2 regions of the Thioalkalivibrio sp. ALJ4 genome follow, and region 1 is predicted to be linked to the other one. Evidence: predicted binding sites of a transcription regulator. Region 1 holds the regulator's gene; the other holds the start of a gene.
The links. Region 1 encodes FliA, which starts transcription of late flagellar genes. Its sites were predicted from a motif close to GCTAAAGTTNNNNNNNNNNCNGCCGATA; they were not measured.
Positions count from the first base shown of each region.

Region 2: flgM (flagellar biosynthesis anti-sigma factor FlgM) is a predicted target of FliA. The motif match lies at 1,874-1,901, and genes of this name have one in related genera.

Region 1 is NZ_KB897919.1:313,165-316,863, forward strand. It holds gene C936_RS0110980 (protein phosphatase CheZ) at 51-827, opposite strand; gene cheY (chemotaxis response regulator CheY) at 930-1,310, opposite strand; gene C936_RS0110990 (RNA polymerase sigma factor FliA) at 1,370-2,131, opposite strand; gene C936_RS0110995 (MinD/ParA family protein) at 2,128-2,952, opposite strand; gene flhF (flagellar biosynthesis protein FlhF) at 2,939-3,699, opposite strand, start outside.
Region 2 is NZ_KB897920.1:122,897-126,595, forward strand. It holds gene C936_RS0112040 (chemotaxis protein) at 1-830, opposite strand, end outside; gene flgA (flagellar basal body P-ring formation chaperone FlgA) at 1,074-1,808, shown strand; gene flgM (flagellar biosynthesis anti-sigma factor FlgM) at 1,940-2,254, shown strand; gene C936_RS0112055 (flagella synthesis protein FlgN) at 2,268-2,753, shown strand; gene C936_RS0112060 (flagellar brake protein) at 2,872-3,588, shown strand; tRNA gene C936_RS0112065 (tRNA-Pro) at 3,687-3,699, opposite strand, start outside.

The DNA of each region.
Region 1 (3,699 bases):
GTTGAGGGGTGGGCGCCGGGAAGCCGCCGATTCAGGGATCAGCGGGCTACCTAGAAGCCCAGGCTGGACAACAGATCGTCCACCTCGTCTTGTCCTTGAACGACATCCTGGCCGGAATCTTGAGTCTTCGGCACTGCTGGCCCGTGTCCACGCCGATCGCCCTCACGCCGCTCGGCATCGTCATCCAGCGTCTTCTCCGCAGCCTCGACCGTCTCCATACGCCCACTGGACAGCCGAATCAGCGTGACCAGGTTCTCCTCCAGGTCGGTCACGAGCTGAATCACGCGCCGGATCACCTGCCCGGTAATATCCTGGTAGCTCTGCGCCATCAGAACCTCCGACAGCAAGCGGCGCAGCTCTTCGGTATCGTCGTTGGCCTGAGCAAAAAACTCGTCCAGCTCACGAGCGAACTCCCGGAACTCGTCGACCGAGAGTTGCCGATTGCGAAAACGGGTCCACTTCTCCGTCAGTTGGCCGGCCTGCTGGCTGAACGATTCGGCAATGGGGAGACTCGTCTCGATCGCGGTCAGGGTCTCGTGCGCGGCCTTCTCGGTCATCGTGACCACATAATTGAGACGCTCGCGGGCATCCGGGATCTCGGCCTGGGTCAACTCGACCAGCCGCGAATCCCCCCGGAAGCTTTGCAAGGCCTCGTGCAGGTCGCGCGTAAGTTTTCCGAGCTCGTCGAAGAGTTCGCGGTCGTAGGGGCGCGCCAGATCCTGGATCAACGCGCGCGCGGCCACCTCATCCCCCGCCTCCAGAACCTGCACGAGCTCCCGCGCGCGAGCGATTTGCTGCTCACTGATCGATTGTTCTTGGTCTGTCATCCAAAGCCCCTTGCTCGCTCCCCATCCCGAACGTGATGACCGGGATCGATCCCCCGGCCATCCATTTGTCTGGACCAGGAGACTTCGACACCGAATCCCAAACTAGCCTTGGGATTCAATGCGTTCGAATATTTTGTCGATCTTTTCCTTGAGGGTTTCCGCAGTAAAGGGCTTCACCACGTAGCCGTTCACGCCCGCCTCGGCCGCCTCGACGATCTGATCCCGCTTGGCCTCCGCCGTCACCATCAGCACCGGCATCGTCTTCAGCTTCTCGTCGGCACGCACCGCCCGCAGCAGGTCGATGCCCGGCATATTGGGCATGTTCCAGTCGGTAATCAGAAAATCGAAGTCGCCGTTCTGGAGCATCGGCAATGCCGTGCTGCCGTCATCGGCCTCTTGGGTGTTGTTGAAGCCAAGATCACGCAACAGGTTCTTGATGATCCGTCGCATCGTGGAGAAGTCGTCCACGATGAGAATTTTCATTCCCTTGTCCACAGGTCACTCCGGGATAAATGATTCATATGAGTACTAGAGCTTGGCCTTCAGAATAACTGCAAAGCCTCGCCGTCTTCGAGCCAGGAGCCCAGGCGCGCGCGCAGTCGGATAACGGCCTGACTGCGGATCTGGCTGACGCGCGACTCGGTCACCCCGAGTACCGCGCCAATCTCGCGCAGGTTGAGCTCCTCGATGTAATAAAGCGACAACACCAGACGTTCGCGTTCGGGCAAATCGCCGAGCGCGGCGGCCAGCTCCTCGCGAAACTCCCCGGCCTCGATCGTGCGCGAGGGCGAGGCCTCCTGCCCCTCGATCACCCGGTCCGCATCACCATCGGTGCCGCCCAGATCATCCAGCGCGAACAGATGGGCGCCGGCATGGTCCTGCAGCATCGAGTAGTACTCGTCGATCGGGACCTCGAGTTCCTCGGCCACCTCGACCCCGCGCGCCGCACGTCCCTCCCTGGCCTCGACCGTCTGGATCGCCTCGGCGATCTTGCGGCTGTTGCGGTGCACCGATCTCGGGGTCCAGTCACTGCGGCGTAACTCGTCGATCATCGCGCCACGGATGCGAATCCCGGCGTAGGTCGCAAACGTCGCGCCCTGCCCGCCCTCGAATTGCCGCGCGGCCTCCAGCAGGCCAATCATGCCGGCCTGGATCAGGTCATCGACCTGGACCGAGGAAGGGAGGCGAGCCATCAGATGGTGCGCGATGCGGTGCACCAGCTCGATATGTTCCGCGACGCGCTGCTCGTGGCCGGCTGCGGCCACGTTCTCGTATCCGTGGAGGCGATTACGCGTCGCCATCATGCGCTCTGCAGCATCCGTTCGACGAAAAACCCGACACCACCATCGGCACCACGGGCCACCGGCCAGCGGTCGACCGCACGGGCGAGTTCGGTAAAGGCCTTGGCCGCCGGGCTGCCCGGATATTGCTGCACGACCGGTGCCCGTTTCTGGACGGCCTTGCGCAGATGCTCGTCCATCGGGATGTACCCGGCGAGATCCAGGATGACTTCCGGCAGGTAGTTGTCGCAAACCGTGGTGAGTTTCTGCAACAAGCGCTCGGCGCCCGCGCGGTCCTGGACCATATTCGTGACCAGCCGGAAACGCCGCATGCCATGATCTCGATGCAGCACCTTGATCAAGGCATAGGCATCGGTGATGGACGCCGGCTCGTCGCAGACGACGACCAGGGTCTCCTGGACCGCTCGACAGAAGGTCGTGACGGATTCCTGCAGGCCCGCTGCCGTATCCACCACCAGCACATCCAGCGGCTTGGAATAGGCGCTGAATGCCTGGATCAAACCGTTGTGCTCGAGCTGCGTGAGATTCGCCATCGCCGCGATCCCCGAGGCCGACGGGATGACCTTGATCCCCTCCGGGCCCTCGATCAGCACATCCTGGAGGTCGTCCACCTGTCCGGTCACCAGGTCATGCAGGGTGCGCTCGGGTCGCAGTCCGAGCAGCACATCGGCATTGGCCAGCCCCAGGTCGGCATCAAACAGCATGACCTCGCGGCCCAGCCGCGCGAGCGCCACGGACAGGTTGACCGACACATTGGTCTTGCCGACGCCGCCCTTGCCGGAGGCAACCGCAATGACCTTCAACGGCTGATTAGTGCGTGGCATAGCGTCCTTTCCCCACCGGATGGATCATCTCCAGAACGCCCGCATCCTGAGTACGGCGCGGCGACGGCGCATTGCGGCCGGCATTCGAGAACTCCGCCAGGCTTGCATCGGTCCATCGTTCATCGCGGGAGGATCGACGCGCGGGGCCGCGCTCTTCGCCGAGCGCCCGCCGGGTCAGATCGCCCGTCTCGACCCGGTGGAAGTCTTCGGCAATCCGCTGTCCATCGCTAACAAACGTGAGCCCAAGGTGTTGATCGAGCAATACCGACAACGTCTCCCCCAACTGTTCGGCTTCGTCGAGTTTGGTCAGCACCAGCGCCGATGGCTCCGTCTTCCGGAACGCATCCAGCACCCTTCGCAGCGCCGCCGCCTGAGTGGTCGCGGAGACGACCAGCCAGCTCTCGCGCCGGACACGGTCCGGCCAGCCGGCAAACAGCGACTCGTCGCCCACCGCGGAAGGTGCCTGCCCGGCGGTGTCGACCAGAATCAGATGCCCATCCTCTGCTCGCGCGGTCATGTCGCGCAACTCGCGCGGGCTCTGCAGCACCCGCAATGACACGCCCGCCATCTGCGCGAACGCCTGCAGCTGGCGCGTGGCCCCAATGCGCTGGGTGTCCAGTGTGACCAGCGTAACCGAATCCGCACCCATACGACGGATTTGACGCAAGGCAATGCGTGCGAGTGTAGTGGTCTTGCCCACCCCCGTAGGCCCCACCAGGGCCAGCACGCCACCTTCATCCAGGATGT
Region 2 (3,699 bases), on a different contig from region 1:
TTGAACTCCCCACTCAGTGACGAGTGCAGCAGAACCCGGAGGCCTTTCAGGCGATCGTTCGCACGAATTCGAGCGGTGAGGGTATAGCCGTCCATGCGCGGCATCTCGATATCCGAAATCACCAGCTCCACCACCTCGTCCACGGTGCCGGCCTCGGCCTGCTCCTCCAGGAAATCCAGCGCCTCGCGACCATCCTTGAAGACCACGTACTCCCAGCCCAGGCCCTTGATCGCACCCTCGATCTGCTTGCGCGCGACCACGGAGTCATCAACGATCACAATCTTGCGCTGTCCATGCTTGGCGCGTTCTTCCTCGGCCTCCGCGCGCACCGCGTCGGATACCGTGGATGGCAACGGGTTGACGATCGACAGTACCCGTTCGACGTCAATGATCTCGACCAGCTTGTTGTCGATCTCGGTGACCGCCACCAGAAACGACTCGCGCCCGGTCCCACGAGGCGGGGACTTCACGTCTTCCCAGTTAACGTTGACGATCCGGTCGACCGCGGACACCCAGAACCCCTGTACCGACCGGTTGAACTCGGTCACCACCACCTTGTGGTCGCCCGTTTCGCCCACGGCGGTACGCAGCCCCATCGCGCGCGCCAGATCGATGATGGGGACGGTTCCGCCACGCAGGGTAGCCACACCACGCACCACACTCAGCGATCCGGGAATCTGCCGCAGCGGCGGCGACGGGATCACCTCGCGCACCTTGAATACGTTGATACCGAAAGTCTGCGAGCTCCCCAAATGAAACAGGAGCAGCTCCATACGGTTCTGCCCCACCAGCTGGGTGCGCTGATTCACATCGTCAATGAATTGACTCATTGTCCTGCTCTCCCCCTCGCCCAGCGGCCAGCCACCTCGACTCGCCGGCCCCAGTGTGCACCCCGCAGACCGACGCTGTCATGCCACAACCCGCCGTCGCATGCCGATTGCACGCGTTCTAGACCCGATAACGGCCGGCCGCTGTGACTCTTGAGGGTACGCTCCTGATTGCCTGGCATGTTTTCTGCTTGCACGTCTCTGCAAACCTCTCGAGTCCTGACAAGCCGACGCGCATCCAGACCAATGAACCAGTCAGCACGCAAACCTTCCATTCGCTCCTGGTGGCTTTCGGCCGCCATGGGCGTCGTTCTGGCCCTGGTCTCCATTGCGGCACAGGCCGAGATCGAGGCAGTGGAAAACATCCGCCTGGCGGCGGAGCGCTTCATCCAGGAGGAGTTGAACCTCACACCAGGCGACGAAGCGGTAGAGATTCAGATCGGCCGGCTGGACAACCGCCTGCGCCTGGCCCGATGCAGCGAGGCACTGGAGACCCGGTTCCCGCCCGGCGGGCGACGCGATGGCAATACGGCGGTACAGGTTCAGTGCGAGACCCCCGTCAGCTGGTCGATCTATGTGCCAGTCACGGTCGAGCGCTACGCCGAGGTGCTGGTCGCCAGCCGCAGCCTGCGACGCCAGCACACGATCCTCCCCGGCGATCTGCGCACCAAGCGAATTCAGACCTCTCGCCATGCGGGGAGCTATTTCGAGAACAAGGGCGAACTGGTGGGGCTGCAGACCCGGCGCAACATCCGGCCCGGTCAGATCCTGGGCCAGCAGCACGTCACCCAGCGCGAGGTGGTCAGCCGCGGCCAGCGCGTCACCATCCTGGCCGAGAACGGCTCGGTGGTGATCCGCATGCAGGGCGAGGCGCTGGAGAATGGCATCCTGGGCGATCGCATCCGCGTGAAGAACACCTCGTCCGGACGCGTCGTGGAAGGCGAGGTGCTCGAGTCCGGACATGTACGCGTTGCCCTGTAGAATGGCGGTGTGTCTCGTCACCATCCACAAACTGTGAAGCGAATCGAAAATTCACAGCTCAAGGGGCTACAGTTTCAGCCGGTGCTGCCGCTAACCCCTGCAGTAGAATTGCAAAAACAGGAAACCGAATAATGGATATCAAAGGCCCGAACTCCCCCGGCCTGCGCCCGGATGGCAACAGCTCGAGCGTGAAGGGCCGCGATGAGACCTCTCGCCCCGACGCAGGCGCCCAGGGCAATGCATCCTCACCCGTACGTCAGGATGACTCTGTCACCCTGACCGGCGCGGCGCAGGCAATGAACGCCGCCTCCGGGGCCGCCAGCAACGCCCCGTTCGACGAGGCGCGAGTCGCCGAGCTGCGCGAGGCCATCTCCAACGGTCAGTACCCGGTAGACAACGAACAGCTAGCCGATCGCATGATCGAGCTGGAAAGCCTGTTGCGCTAACAGAGACCCGACGATGTCGCCCGAACAACGCCACGCCTTCCTCCGCTCGCTGGAGGCCTCGATTCGGCTGAGCCACCAGATGGAGGACATCCTGCTGCAGGAGACCCGGGCGGTGGAATCACGGGCCGCCGAGACCCTGCGCGAAGTCGTGGCCCAGAAGCAGACGCTACTGCAGGAACTCGAAACCGAAAGCCGGCGACAGCGCGAGACGATCGAGGCCGCCGGCGAAACGTATACGCCCGAGGGACTTGCACGGCTGTTCGGTCGGCTCGAGGGAGGCGCCGAGCTGGACGACCACTGGCAGGCGCTACGCCGCTCGGTGGAGCGCTGCAATACCCTCAACCAGGGGAATGCCCGACTGATCGATCGCGACCGTCGTCGCGTGGAGATGTCCATCCAGATCCTGCGCGGCGAGGAACCCGGCCCGGCTCCCACCTACGACCCCTACGGCCGCACCCAGTCCGGCAGCCGTACCGGTCGGCGCATCACCCGCGCATGACCCGCGCGCGCTCTGCGCGACACCTCTCCGCCCTTCTCCGCCTCACACCCGGGGCTGGCATTCCGGACCGCTCGGCAGTACCGTGCGGCTTGGCCCAATAATTACAACAACGCCACGCATGGAAGAGACCGACTACACCGTCGACAAGCCGGAGCGGATTGCCGGCATCCTCAAGGATCTGGATCACAAGCTCACCCTCGTCAACGTCCGCCTCGACGACGATGGCCCGCTGTACAACTCCGCGCTGGTTCGCCTTGATTCCGGTGCACGCGAGCTCTTCCTCGACGAACTCACGCCCATCGAAGCGAATCGCCACGCCCAGGAAGGCACTGGCATGCGGGTATTCGCCAGCCTGCGCGGGGTGGCCGTACGCTTCTCCACCGCCGTCTCGCGCATCGAACGCGAGGACGCCGGGGCCCTTTACGTCTGCCCCTATCCCGAGACCCTGGAATATCTCCAGCGACGCGAGACCTTTCGCGTCCATATCCCGATCAGCGAGCGCCCGCGCGTCGAATTGCAGTACCGCGAATGGGAAGAGCCCGGTATCGGGGACCTGGCCGATCTTTCGGCCCAGGGGATGTGCGTGGAGGTACCACAAGACTGGGTCGAAACAATCGAGATCGGGACCCCGATGCGTTTCGAGAACCTGCTACTGCCCGAAGTTGGCGAACGCCTGGGCGGCGACCTGCGTCTGGCCAATCGCCGTCGCAGCCCGCGCGACGGATACGTGTATGCCGGCTTCCAGGTCACCGGCATGAACCAGTGGCTGGAGCGGCAGTTCAACATCGCCCTGCTGCACTATCAGCGCGAGGCGCGCCGGCGTTCGATGGAGTAACAGACGAGGCCAGTCTCTTCCCTCACTCCAGACACAAAAAAGGCCGCTCGATGCGGCCTCTTTTTTCACCTGAAGAATATCCTTCAAGTCGTTGAACTTGGTCGGGACGGC